One region of the Rhizobium sp. SRI_017 genome, then DNA from elsewhere that is predicted to be linked to it. Evidence: predicted binding sites of a transcription regulator. Region 1 holds the regulator's gene; each other region holds the start of a gene.
What was found. The regulator LexA, encoded in region 1, represses DNA repair genes until DNA is damaged. The targets are predictions, from matches to a motif close to TGTTCNNNNTGTGTTCNG.
Positions count from the first base shown of each region.

Region 1 (4,481 bases):
GCTTCCTTCATCACCGTGGCGGTCTGCATGACCTTGAGGTCTTCATTGACCATCTCGCGGCAGAGGTCGCGCACCGAGGTCTCGTGCTTCCAGCCAAGCTGCTGGTGAGCCTTGGACGGGTCGCCGATCAGGAGTTCGACTTCGGTCGGGCGGAAATAGCGGGGATCGATCTCGACCACGATCTTGCCGGAAAGCTGGTCGTAGCCTTTCTCCTCGACGCCCTGGCCGCGCCATTCGAGATTGATGCCGACATCTTCGAAAGCCCAGTTGATGAACTGGCGCACTTCCGTGGTCTCGCCGGTCGCGAGCACGTAATCGTCCGGCTTGTCCTGCTGCAGCATAAGCCACATGCCGCGGACATATTCGCGGGCATGGCCCCAGTCGCGCTTGGCGTCGATATTGCCGACATAGAGCTTTTCCTGCTTGCCGAGGCGGATGGCGGCGGCGGCGCGGGTGATCTTGCGGGTGACGAAGGTCTCGCCGCGCAGCGGGCTCTCATGGTTGAACAGGATGCCGTTTGAGGCATGCATGCCATAGGCTTCGCGGTAATTGACCGTGATCCAGTAGGAATAGAGTTTTGCCGCGGCGTAGGGCGAACGCGGATAGAATGGCGTCGTCTCGCGCTGGGGGACTTCCTGCACGAGGCCATAGAGCTCGGAGGTCGAGGCCTGATAGAAGCGGGTCTTCTCTTCCATCTTGAGAATGCGGATCGCTTCCAGCAGGCGCAGCGTGCCGATGCCATCTGCATTTGCCGTGTATTCCGGCGTCTCGAAAGACACGCGCACATGGCTCTGCGCCGCAAGGTTATAGATCTCGTCCGGCTGCGCTTCCTGCACGATGCGGATCAGGTTGGTCGAGTCGGTCATGTCGCCGTAGTGCAGGATGAATCGCTGGTTCTCGACATGCGGATCCTGGTAGATGCTCTCGATGCGGCTCGTGTTGAACGAGGAGGAGCGGCGCTTGATGCCGTGGACGATATAGCCCTTTTCGAGAAGAAGTTCGGCGAGATAGGCGCCATCCTGGCCGGTAATGCCCGTGACGAGCGCAACTTTTCTCTTCTCAGTGCTCAATGACGTCTCCTGTTGAACGCAATCCGTGGGATGTCTCACCCGTTGGCCTTGGCGCTAGTGGCCGATTGGGGCGGCAAAATGTCAGAACCCGGTCGCACGGCAAAGAGGCGATCCGGAAACCGGAACCGCACCGGCGAAAGCTCGAAGACCTTGAAATTTCTGCCCCTGCGGCCTTCCATACCGAAGGTCGCTAAACACTGCAATCGTCCTGTCTTGCAGACAGACGAAAGCCCGTACGCTGCCTGAACGCACGGGCTTCAGAAATGTTCCGTCGACGCGCTTGCGTTATCAGTGGTAGCGGCGGATCAGCCCGACAAGCTTACCCTGGATCTTGACACGATCGGGGCCGAAGATGCGTGTCTCATAGGCAGGGTTCGCGGCTTCGAGGGCGATCGAAGCGCCCTTGCGGCGGAACCGCTTGAGCGTCGCTTCCTCGTCGTCGACGAGTGCCACCACGATGTCACCTGGGCTCGCAATGTTGCCATTGCGGATGATGACCGTATCACCGTCGAGAATGCCGGCCTCGATCATCGAGTCACCCCTGACCTCGAGCGCATAATGATCGCCTGCGCCGATCATGCCCGCAGGCACGGCAATGTCGTGCGTGGTATTCTGAATTGCTGAAATCGGCACACCGGCGGCAATCCGCCCCATGACGGGGATCGACACTGAACCATCGGCATCATCGTTGGCTGACGGTCGGGGTGATGCCGGGGCAGGCGTCTTGCCGAGCGAACCCTCGATGACGCTGGGTGAAAAACCCTTGGTGGGCTTCACGCTCGGCGAATAGGCCTCGGGCAGCTTGATGACCTCGAGCGCACGCGCCCGGTTTGGCAGGCGCCGGATGAAGCCGCGCTCCTCCAGGGCAGTAATCAACCGATGGATGCCGGACTTGGACGCGAGATCGAGCGCATCCTTCATCTCGTCGAAAGATGGCGGAATTCCCGACTCCTTCATCCGCTCGTGAATGAAGAGAAGCAATTCCTGCTGTTTTCTGGTGAGCATCGTCTATCCCCGGGCAGAATCGGTGAAACAAATCTGGAACAAACACTATATGTTCCATGTATGTTCTGCAAGGGTTTAAAATTTGCTTATATCTGCATGGATCAATAAGAATATTTCGCACGCCGAACTACGCGGCGCTCGCGCGCCCCGTAGTTCGGTTTTAGACCTGTCAGATGGCGGTGAAGTCGCTCGCGTCTATCTCAGTCGGCTTGATGCCGATGAGAAGGATGTCACCGCCGACAAAGCCGACAAGCGCGCATTCTTGCCAGACTTCGCGAGCGTGAAATCCAGTCCGTTGCCGCGAAGGTGAAAATGTCCGCACCCTTGCCGCCTGTCAGGGCGTTGGCAGCGCCTCATCATCCCCGTCGCTGAGGTGAAACAATGGGCGGAACCGCCTCAAGGATCGACATATGCCGGCACGATGTCGAGCTTATCGCAGGTCCCTGGCTTGGTCGCCCGCATCCAGCGGGCGGACCGCGTGCCAACGCGAGACTTGCCGATCGCATCTGTGACAGGATCACCAAGGCGGTCGCGGCTCTCGATCCTGTCTTCAGTGGCAAGAATTATGGAATTGGCGCCAGCGTCGACGTCAAGTCGATCACTGGCGCGGCGCAATCCGTCTCCAAACTGGTGTCGGCGGCCGACAAGGCCTGCTACGACGTGAAATCGCGCCGCAAAGGCCAATGGGTCTCGGCCGACGGCGCAGCCGCATAAATCCCCGCCAGTGACTATCTCCGTCCATCGGATGCGATCTGCAGCCGTGGATCGGCACGCAACCGTCGCGCCGCGAAATCGACGAAGGCGCGAAGCCGTGCCGAACTCTCGCGTCCCTCTGCATGGACAATATGGATGGGCACCGGCTCGCGCTCGTAGTCCGTGAGCACCGGAACAAGCTGGCCGGCAGCGATCGGTTCGGCGACCTGATAGGACTGGAAGCGGGAGATGCCCCAGCCGCTCAGCACCGCCTCGATCACAGCATCGTTGGTGTTGCAGATGAAGCGCGTGGAAATCGCAACGCGGATCGAGTCGTCCCGACCAAATCGCCATTCGGATCCGCCGAAAATGCCATCGCGCCCGATAAGTCGATGCTGCGCGAGCTCGTCGGGTACGTGCGGAATGCCCGCACGGTCAAAATAGGCGGGCGATCCGCAGACGACCTGCCGGATCGCGCCGACCCGCTGGGTGGTCAGCGCAGACGACGGCAGATGCGCAATGCGAACCGCGACATTGATACCTTCCTCGACAAGATGCGTGACCCGGTCAAGCAACAAGAAACGGACCTGCATCGCAGGATATTTGTCGAGGAAATCGAGAAGGATCGGAAGAACATAAAGCCGGCCGAACAATACCGGCGCGGTGATCGTGAGTGCTCCCGCCGGCGCTGCAAAACTGCCTGCAGCATTGGCTTCGGCTTCGGCGATTTCGGACAGGATGCGGCGACAATCCGCGAGATAGCGTTCGCCGGCATGTGTCAGCTTGACCGATCGCGTCGTCCGGACCAGGAGCTTCGCTCCGATGTCGCGCTCGAGCCCCGCGACCGCGCGCGTGACCACAGAGGGCGAGAGATTGAGCTTTCGCGCCGCGCCGGCGAAGCCGCTGCGATCGGCGACCTCACCGAAGATGCGCATAGCCTCGAGCCGATTCATCGAATGCCCATTATTGCCAATTCAGCAATAATCTAGAGCATTCTATGAGGATTATCAATTCCAGAACATCGCCCATATTCGGTATGTAATCTGGAGATTGATCATGAAGCTCTATTCTTTCCGCCTGTCTGGCCATTCGCATCGTGTCAGGCTGTTCCTGTCTCTGGTCGGTGCCGACTACGAAGAGATTGAAGTCAATCTCGCCGCCGGCGCGCACAAGCGCCCGGAGTTCCTCGAACTCAATGCCTTTGGGCAAGTGCCGGTGCTCGATGACGATGGCGCGATCATCTCGGACGCAAATGCCATTCTCGTTTATCTCGCCAAGAAGTTCGGCAGAACTGACTGGCTTCCGGACGATGCCCTGGGTGCAGCCGCCGTCCAGCGTTGGCTGTCGGTCGCCGCCGGCCAGCTTGCCCATGGCCCGGCACAGGCTCGATTGATCACCGTCTTCAAGGCGCCCTACAGGCCCGACGAAGTCATCCCGCGCGCCCATGCCATCCTGCGCCTCATCGACCACCAGCTCGCAGCGCACCCCTACATCTGTGGCGAGACGCCGACGATCGCCGACATCGCGCTCTACAGCTACGTGGCGCGTGCGCCGGAGGGCAATGTCGAGCTCACCGACTACGCCCATATCCATCGCTGGCTGGGATATATCGAGGCGCTTCCGGGCTTCGTCGAATTCCCGCACGCAAATCGTGCCGCCTGAGGTGCGCCATGTCAGAACACGCACCTTGGCATGCCGGTGAAGTCGCGCTGC
Region 1 covers NZ_JBYCZP010000004.1:233,206-237,686, forward strand. Annotated here, with positions in the region: gene gmd (GDP-mannose 4,6-dehydratase) at 1-1,070, opposite strand, end outside; gene lexA (transcriptional repressor LexA) at 1,359-2,075, opposite strand; gene AC2YI2_RS11325 (hypothetical protein) at 2,457-2,789, shown strand; gene AC2YI2_RS11330 (LysR family transcriptional regulator) at 2,804-3,721, opposite strand; gene AC2YI2_RS11335 (glutathione S-transferase family protein) at 3,825-4,430, shown strand; gene AC2YI2_RS11340 (flavin-nucleotide-binding protein) at 4,439-4,481, shown strand, end outside.

Region 2 (4,481 bases), on a different contig from region 1:
GAGCAGCCGGTCGATACCACCGGCAACCACCGCACGATCGATGCCGAAGCAATCGAAGGCGCCGGCCGCATTCAGGCTTTCCCAGACGCGGCGGTTGACGAATTTCGGATCGGTGCGGAGGCAGAAATCCTCGATGCTTTCGAAGGGCCGGTCGCCGCGCATCTCGACGATGTGATCGACGACCGCTTCACCCACGCCCTTGATGGCTGCGAGCGAGAAATAGATGCAGTTTTCGCCGACTTCGAAGGCGCGGAATGAGGTCTGCACACTGGGCGCCACGACCTTGATGCCGAGCCGCATCGCATCCTGCCGGAAGTCGTTGACCTTCTCGGTATTGGCCATGTCGAGGGTCATCGAGGCGGCGAAGAACTCGACCGGATAATGCGCCTTCATATAGGCGGTCTGGAAGGAAACGACCGCATAGGCTGCGGCATGCGACTTGTTGAAGCCGTAATTGGCGAATTTTGCCAGCAGGTCGAAGATGATGTCGGACTGGTTCTTGGACACGCCATTGGCCATCGCGCCTTCGACGAAGCGGGCGCGCTGCTGGTCCATTTCCGCCTTGATCTTCTTGCCCATGGCGCGGCGCAGCAGGTCGGCTTCGCCGAGCGAATAGCCCGACAGGACCTGGGCGATCTGCATCACCTGCTCCTGGTAAACGATGACGCCCTGGGTTTCCTTGAGGAGATAGTCGATCTTCGGATGGATCGATTCGATCTCTTCCTCGCCATGCTTGCGGGCATTGTAGAGCGGGATGTTTTCCATCGGGCCCGGGCGATAGAGCGCCACAAGCGCGATGATGTCTTCGATGCAATCCGGCTTCATGCCGAGCAGCGCCTTGCGCATGCCCGCGCTTTCCACCTGGAAGATGCCGACCGTTTCGCCGCGGGCCATCATCTCGTAAGACTTGGCATCATCGAGCGGCAGTGTCGAAAGATCGATCTCGATGCCGCGGCGGCGGACGAAATCCACGGCGACCTTGAGGACGGTCAGTGTCTTGAGGCCGAGGAAGTCGAACTTCACCAGGCCGGCCTGCTCGACCCATTTCATGTTGAACTGGGTAACCGGCATGTCGGAACGCGGATCGCGGTAGAGCGGCACGAGTTCGGCCAACGGCCGGTCGCCGATGACGATACCGGCGGCGTGGGTCGAGGCGTGGCGATAGAGACCCTCGATCTTCTGGGCGATGTCGAGGAGGCGGGCGACGACCGGCTCGCGCTCGGCCTCCTCCCTGAGCCGCGGCTCCTCCTCGATCGCCTTGGAGAGCGGCGTGGGATTGGCCGGGTTGTTGGGCACGAGCTTGCAGATGCGGTCGACCTGGCCATAGGGCATTTCGAGCACGCGGCCGACATCGCGCAGCGCCGCCCGCGCCTGCAGCGAACCGAAGGTGATGATCTGCGCCACCTGCTCGCGGCCATATTTGGCCTGTACGTAGCGGATCACCTCTTCGCGGCGGTCCTGGCAGAAGTCGATGTCGAAGTCCGGCATCGAGACGCGTTCAGGATTGAGGAAGCGCTCGAACAGCAGCGAGAAACGCAAGGGATCGATGTCGGTGACGGTCAGCGCATAGGCGACCAGCGAGCCCGCGCCCGAACCGCGGCCCGGGCCCACGGGAATGTCATGCGCCTTGGCCCATTTGATGAAGTCGGCGACGATGAGGAAGTAGCCGGGAAATTTCATTCGCTCGATGATGCCGAGCTCGAACTCGAGGCGATCGCGATATTCCTGCTCGGTATAGCCGTCGGCGAGCCCGATGGTCTTGAGCCGCATCTCCAGCCCTTCCCAGGACTGGCGCTTGAGCTCCTCGGATTCCGGATCCGTGCCGTCTTCGCTGCCCGTGTCGGCCGTGAAGCGCGGTAGGATCGGAGCGGTCGTCTTGAGGATGAAGGAGCAGCGCCGCGCGATCTCGACCGTGTTGTCGATCGCCTCGGGCAGGTCGGCGAACAGCTTTGCCATCTCAGCACGCGACTTGAAATAATGGTCGCGGGTGAGGCGGAAACGATTGTCGTCGGAGACCATGGCATTGTGCGCCACGGCCATCAGCGCATCATGGGCGTCAAAGTAATCGAGCGTCGGGAAGAACGGCTCGTTGGTCGCCACGACAGGCAGGCCCTGGCCATAGGCAAGATTGAGCATCGCCGCCTCGTGGCCGCGATCATAGCCTTCATGGCGTTGCAGCTCGACATAGAGCCTGTCACCGAACAGGGACTTGAGCCGATCGAGCCGGCTCATCGCCAGCGCACGACTACCCTCCGACAGCGCAATGTCGACCGGACCACCACGCGCGCCCGTCAGCGCGATCACGCCCGGCACGCCCTCGCCCAGCCAGGAGCGCTTGATATGGATCGACCCATGGCCGCCCTCGCCGTCCATATAGGCGCGGCTGACAAGGTGCGAGAGCCGGTAGTAGCCATCAGCCGTGGCAGCCAGCAGCACGATGGCCGGCAGCTTCCTGAGTTGCGGCTGGCGGTTGGTGCGCTCGTCGCCGGTATCGTCCTCCATGTCGATCGAAAGCTGGCAGCCGATGATCGGCTGCAGGCCGTCGCCCGAGGCGGTCTTGGAGAATTCCAGTGCGGCGAAGAGATTGTTGGTGTCGGTCAGCCCAATGGCGGGCTGGTCGTCGGCGACGGCCTTGGCGATGATCTTCTTGACCGGCAACGCCCCTTCGAGGAGCGAATAGGCCGAATGGACCCTGAGGTGGACGAATTGCGGGCTTTCGGCCAGTGCCGGGATCGGGCCACCATTCGCCTTCAGGAGAGAATCATCCGCCATACCGCCACCTTCTTGCCACACCGGATTTTACCGGTGCAGCCGGGGCAGCGCGAGTCCCCTTTCGGGGTCCCCCACTAGAAAGTGATCATCAACACGGCGCAGCTGGTGACGAACATAACGATCGAGGTGAACGCTGCCATGTCACGAAGAAAATCGGTCATATCTGCCTCCTGTTCGCTTATGTTTCTTTAATGTTCTATTTTTGTTCACGAGTCAATCAGTCAAATGACGGGTGGTAAACAAAGTGTTAGGGGGCGGAGGATCATGCCCGGAATCCACATGGGCCGGGGCTCAAATCGCACACAGGGATCGGAGGGCTACTACTGGACCTGGCGTGGAATCTTGGCGAAGATGCTGAGGCCGAGCCAGTCCTGCATGGCCCTGGCGATGACCGGATCGCCCTCCACGTCGAGCTCGCCCGTGTCCGCCGCGTGCCGTACGGTGGTCAGCCCCATCCAGATGGCGGTCATCGACCTCAGCGAACTGCGGACCTGAAGGTCGAGTTCGTATCCGGGGTCGAAATTGCACAGGTCCACCTTGCCGTCTTCGACCACCAGCCACCAGCTTTTCTGCGCGGCGGCAAGTTCGGGGTACAGAAACTGTATCGTGCAGCGCCGGGTCGGCAATTGCCCTGCGTCGAGGCAACGACGCATATCCCACATGAGGAGCGAAGGGTCGAGATTTCTCAGGGAAAGCCGTGACTCCATCCAGCGCTGCGCCCAGTTCCCGAGGCCGATGATGACGGGCCGGAGTTCCTCCCCCGCTTCGGACAGACGATATTCGACCGTCCCCTTGGGCTTCCGCGTCGTCGTCACCACGCCGGCTTGCTCGAGTTCCTTGAGCCGCTTGGAAAGAAGCGCCGGCGACATTTTCGGGACGCCACGGCGGAGTTCGTTGAACCGCGTGGAACCACAGAGGAGTTCACGAACGACCAGCGTGGTCCAGCGGGAGCATAAGACTTCCGACGCCATCGAGACGGGGCAGAACTGCCCATATCCACCGCGATCCTGCATGCCGTTCTCCTCGCCGGGGCCTCCCGGAGCGCCATCATAGACGACATCCGCGGAGCGACCAACAGGGCCGACAGACGCCAGTACAGTTCCAGAACTGGAGGCTTTCCTCCAATGCGAGCACAGTCGGGCATAGCTTGTTTCACACAAGAGGATTGGGAAATGCAAAATCTGGCAGAAGTCACGCCGATGACGAGCACCTTGGACGCCGCCGACAGGAGCGTCGCCGAGATCGCCGCGTCACTTGCGCCTGAGATCGCAGCTCGCGCGGCAGCCTGCGACGACACCGACCGCTTTGTCGGCGAGAACTACGCGCTGCTCAAGGAAGCCGGGCTGGTGGAAGCCGGCGTTCCAAGAGAGCTTGGCGGGCGCGGGGCCGATCTCGCAGAACTGTCGGAGATGGTACGGCTCCTCGCGCATGCGTGCGGCTCCACGGCTCTCGCCTTCTCCATGCACACCCATCAGGTGGCGATTCCTGCCTGGCGGTGGCGGCACCAGAAGGTGACCGCGGTCGAACCGCTCCTCAAGCGCGTGGCCGCCGAAAGGCTGATCCTGCTCTCAAGTGGCGGCTCGGACTGGATCGGCGGCTCCGGCATGGCGGAGAAGGTCGAGGGCGGCTATCGCATCAGCGCTCGGAAGGTCTTCACTTCCGGCGCAGAGGCCGGCTCCATCCTGATGACCGGCGCCGTCCACGAAGCG
Region 2 covers NZ_JBYCZP010000014.1:65,987-70,467, forward strand. Annotated here, with positions in the region: gene dnaE (DNA polymerase III subunit alpha) at 1-2,772, opposite strand, end outside; gene AC2YI2_RS25410 (winged helix-turn-helix transcriptional regulator) at 3,093-3,785, opposite strand; gene AC2YI2_RS25415 (acyl-CoA dehydrogenase family protein) at 3,972-4,481, shown strand, end outside.
Region 2: dnaE (DNA polymerase III subunit alpha) is a predicted target of LexA. The motif match lies at 2,965-2,982, and genes of this name have one in related genera.

Region 3 (4,481 bases), on a different contig from region 1:
TCGAGCCGACCTCGGGCAATACCGGTATCGCGCTCGCCTTCGCAGCGGCCGCCAAGGGCTACAAGCTGATCCTCACCATGCCCGAGACCATGTCGATCGAACGCCGCAAGATGCTGGCGCTGCTCGGCGCCGAACTGGTGCTGACCGAGGGCGCCAAGGGCATGAAGGGGGCGATCGCCAAGGCCGAGGAACTGGCTGCGACCATTCCCGACGCGATCATCCCGCAGCAGTTCGAAAACCCGGCCAACCCGGAAATCCATCGCAAGACCACCGCCGAGGAAATCTGGAACGACACCGATGGCACTGTCGATATCTTCGTTTCCGGTATCGGTACGGGCGGTACGATCACTGGAGCAGGCCAGGTGTTGAAGGCGAAGAAGCCCAGCATTCAGGTCATCGCCGTCGAACCCGCCGACTCGCCGATCCTGTCGGGCGGCAATCCCGGTCCGCACAAGATCCAGGGCATCGGCGCCGGCTTCGCCCCCGCCATTCTCGACAAGTCAGTCTATGACGAAGTCGTCACCGTCACCAATGACGAGGCCTTCCAGAATGCCCGCCTCGTCGCCAGACTCGAAGGCGTGCCGGTCGGCATCTCCTCGGGTGCGGCGTTGACGGCGGCCATCAAGGTCGGACTGCGCCCGGAGAATGCCGGCAAGAACATCGTCGTGATCATCCCCTCTTTTGCAGAGCGCTATCTGTCGACCGCGCTGTTCGAGGGATTGGGGAACTGAGCCTACGCATCCGCCACGACACAAAAGGGCCGGCTTTCCGGCCCTTTTCATGTCCGGCACTCTCGATCATGAGTCGCGGAGGAGATGCGGATGATCTGGACTCCTTGCGAAAACGGCTCGACATCAGGCACGATGGGCTCCGAGGGTGGGGTCGTTCTCCGCGACGAGGAGCACGAAACCGGCGCTCGCATCACGCTCGAAGAATGCGGCCATCCGCCATTCGCGATCACTTGCGGCATCTATGACGTCATGGTCCACACAGCCTTTGCTGCGACCGAGATCGAGGCAAATGATGCCTATGATGCGATGAAGGCGGATATCGAGATGCTGCTCGGTCTCTGGCCGGATGACGACGCCGAGCCGGAAGCCAAGAGCCGCTTTTGCGATGCGATTTCGGCCTTTGCGAACAAGTACTGAGCCACCGGAACCCGGGACATAGCCGACCCTCAGGCCGCGCTCTGCAATCGCTCCCCCGCCATACGATAGGATATGGCCTCGGCGAGATGGATACGGCCGACGCGCGGGCTCTCGTCAAGATCGGCCAAGGTGCGCGCGACCTTCAGGATGCGGTGATAGCCGCGGGCCGAGAACTTCATCTTGTCGGCGGCATCGCGGAGCAATTGCAGGCCCGCGGCATCGGGTTCAGCGACCGTCTCGATCAGTGCCGTCGAGCAGCGGGCGTTGCAGCCGACGCCGGGCGTGCCGAGTGCGATGAAGCGGTCGCGCTGCAGCTGCCGTGCCCTCGCCACGCGTCGGGCGATTGTTTCGCTGGTATCGGCCGCCACCGGCCTCATCAAATCGCCGGCGCTGACCGACGGCACGTCGATCCTGATATCGATCCGGTCGAGCAGCGGACCGGAGAGCCGCGCCTGATAGTCGCTGACGCAGCGCGGGCCGCGGGCGCAGAGATGACCGGGCTCGCCGGCCATGCCGCATTTGCAGGGATTCATTGCTGCGACGAGCTGGATACTGGCGGGATAGCTGACGTGATGATTGGCGCGGGCGATGACGCATTCGGCGGTTTCGAGCGGCTGGCGAAGTGCATCGAGCGTCGCGGGATGGAATTCCGGCAGTTCGTCGAGAAAGAGCACCCCATTATGCGCGAGCGAGGCCTCGCCGGGCCGGGCGCGCAAACCGCCGCCGACCAGTGCTGCCATCGTAGCGGAATGATGCGGCGCGCGGAAAGGCCGGCGGTCGGAAAGCTTGCCGCCCGGCAGCTGCCCGGCGATCGAATGGATCATCGAGACTTCGAGCAATTCGGCCGCCGAAAGCGGCGGGAGGATCGAAGGAAGACGCTGGGCGAGCATCGACTTGCCGGAACCGGGCGGGCCGATCATCAAGAGATTGTGGCCCCCGGCTGCGGCCACTTCCAGCGCCCGCTTGGCGCTTTCCTGGCCCTTGATGTCGGCGAGATCGGGGAGATTGGCGGGAACGGCCCGGATAGCAGGTTCCGGCCGGCTCAGCACCTGCGTGCCGCGAAAATGGTTGGCAAGTGCGATAAGGCTGCGTGGGGCGAGGATATCGATACCAGAACCGGCCCATGCGGCTTCCGAGCCGCTGTCATAAGGGCAGATCAGGCCCTTGCCCATGGCGTTGGCGCTGATCGCAGCCGGCAGGGCACCGGCGACCGGCGCGATCGTGCCGTCTAGGTTGAGTTCGCCGATCACGACATAATCGGCCAATGCGTCGCCGGGAATGGCCCCGAGAACGGCCATCAGCGCGAGCGCGATCGGGAGATCGTAGTGACTGCCCTCCTTGGGCAGGTCTGCGGGCGCGAGATTGACAGTGACCTTCTTTGGCGGCAGCGTAAGGCCGGAGGCGTGCAGCGCCGCCTGCACCCGCTCGCGGCTCTCGGCCACGGCCTTGTCGGGCAGGCCGACGACATACATGTTAAGCTTGCCGGGACCGACCATGACCTGCACATCAACAGGCGCCCCCTCGATCCCCTGGAATGCAACCGTCGCAACTCTCGCCACCATCGCCCACGCCCCTCAATCACCCGCTCTCATGGCGAGCATACACGCATTTAGCGGTCAGTGATTGCAATCAAGCATGGAATATGGAATAAAACAAGAACAATTTACGAACGAAAACCCGCTCAGGGTGCAATTAAGTTGCATGCGGTTGTGCGAGGAGAACACACTTGTTCAACCAGGCGCGCCGTTGCATTGCGCCGGGAGCGGTCAGGCGCGCTTGCGCTCGATGGCATCCCACATCAGGGACGCCACATCGGTGCCGCTGAAGCGCTTCACTTCGCGGATGCCCGTGGGGGAGGTGACGTTGATTTCGGTCATGTAGTCGCCGATCACGTCGATGCCGACGAAGATGAAGCCCCTTTCACGCAAGGCGGGGCCGATCCTGGCGCAGATTTCGCGCTCGCGGGTGGTGAGTTCGGTATGTTCCGGCCGGCCGCCGGCATGCATGTTGGAGCGGGCGTCGTTTTCCGCCGGCACGCGGTTGATCGCGCCGACCGGCTCGCCGTCGACCAGCAGGATGCGCTTGTCGCCCTTGCGGACGTCGGGGAGATATTGCTGGGCGATGAAGGGCTCGCGGAACATCTGCGCGAACATTTCCATCAGCGAGGAATAGTTGCGGTCGTCGCGGGTGGAGTGGAACACGCCGGCGCCGCCATTGCCGTAGAGCGGCTTGAGGATTATATCGCCCATCTCGGCGCGGAAGGCGGCGATTTCCTTGGGGTCGCGGCTGATCAGCGTCTTCGGCATCAGGTCGGCGAATTCGGTAACGAAGATCTTCTCTGGTGAATTGCGCACCCAGGCCGGGTCGTTGACCACAAGCGTCTTGGGGTGGATGCGTTCGAGCAGATGGGTGGCGGTGATATAGGCCATGTCGAAGGGCGGGTCCTGGCGGAGCAGCACCACGTCCATGGTCGATAGATCGACCTTTTCGGCCTCGCCGAGCGTGAAATGGTCGCCCTTCACGTCGCGCAGTTCCATCGGCTCGACGGTGGCCATGATCTTGCCATCGCGCATCGAGAGCTGGTTGGGTGTGTAGTGGAACAGCTTGTAGCCCCGGGCCTGCGCCTCGAGGCTCATGGCGAAGGTCGAATCGCCGTTGATGTTGATGGTGGACACGTGGTCCATCTGGACGGCGACGTTCTTGATCTTGGCCATTTTCTGCCCCTTACAAGCCCCGAAATATCGCCAGTGATGTAAGACGGCCCCATGGGCATGGCAAGCCCGTCAGGCCGGGGAAAACCCGTCCACCCGGCAGGTGATCAGGTCGTGATCCGAGAGCGGCCGGCCATTCGCGTCGAGGGATGAGACGATGGCAGAGCGCGAAATGTCCAGTCCGCGGCTCAGGAACCAGTCGAGCTTCATCGCGCGATGTGGCCAGCGGGTGATCAGGCTCGGCCGTGTCGTCATCTGCTCGATCGGGCCGCCATGGCGGGCGAAGCCACGGGCGGCGCTCATTGGAAAGAGGCCCTCGGCTTCGAAATCGCCCTCCGCATGATTGCCGGTATTGAGGTCGCCGCCGATGAGGATAGGATGGTCGGGAAAAGCGGTTTCGAAGCGGTCAATGAGCTCTTTCATCTGCCGCTCCCGATAGGCTGCGGTGGTAGCACTTTCGAGATGGACGGAAACGGCGACGAAGGGGCCGGCTTCGGTTTCGATCACCGCACCGACGGCGCAGCGTTCGCCGATGCGCAACTGGTTGGGGTCGTGATTGAGCCAGATGCGCTCGCCCCAGAGGCGGACAAGGAAGGGCCGGCCGAGCGGGGTGGCCGACATC
Region 3 covers NZ_JBYCZP010000001.1:717,963-722,443, reverse strand. Annotated here, with positions in the region: gene cysK (cysteine synthase A) at 1-731, shown strand, start outside; gene AC2YI2_RS03560 (hypothetical protein) at 822-1,148, shown strand; gene AC2YI2_RS03555 (YifB family Mg chelatase-like AAA ATPase) at 1,178-2,710, opposite strand; gene gshB (glutathione synthase) at 2,915-3,862, opposite strand; gene AC2YI2_RS03545 (endonuclease/exonuclease/phosphatase family protein) at 3,932-4,481, opposite strand, start outside.
Region 3: AC2YI2_RS03555 (YifB family Mg chelatase-like AAA ATPase) is a predicted target of LexA. The motif match lies at 2,792-2,809, and genes of this name have one in related genera.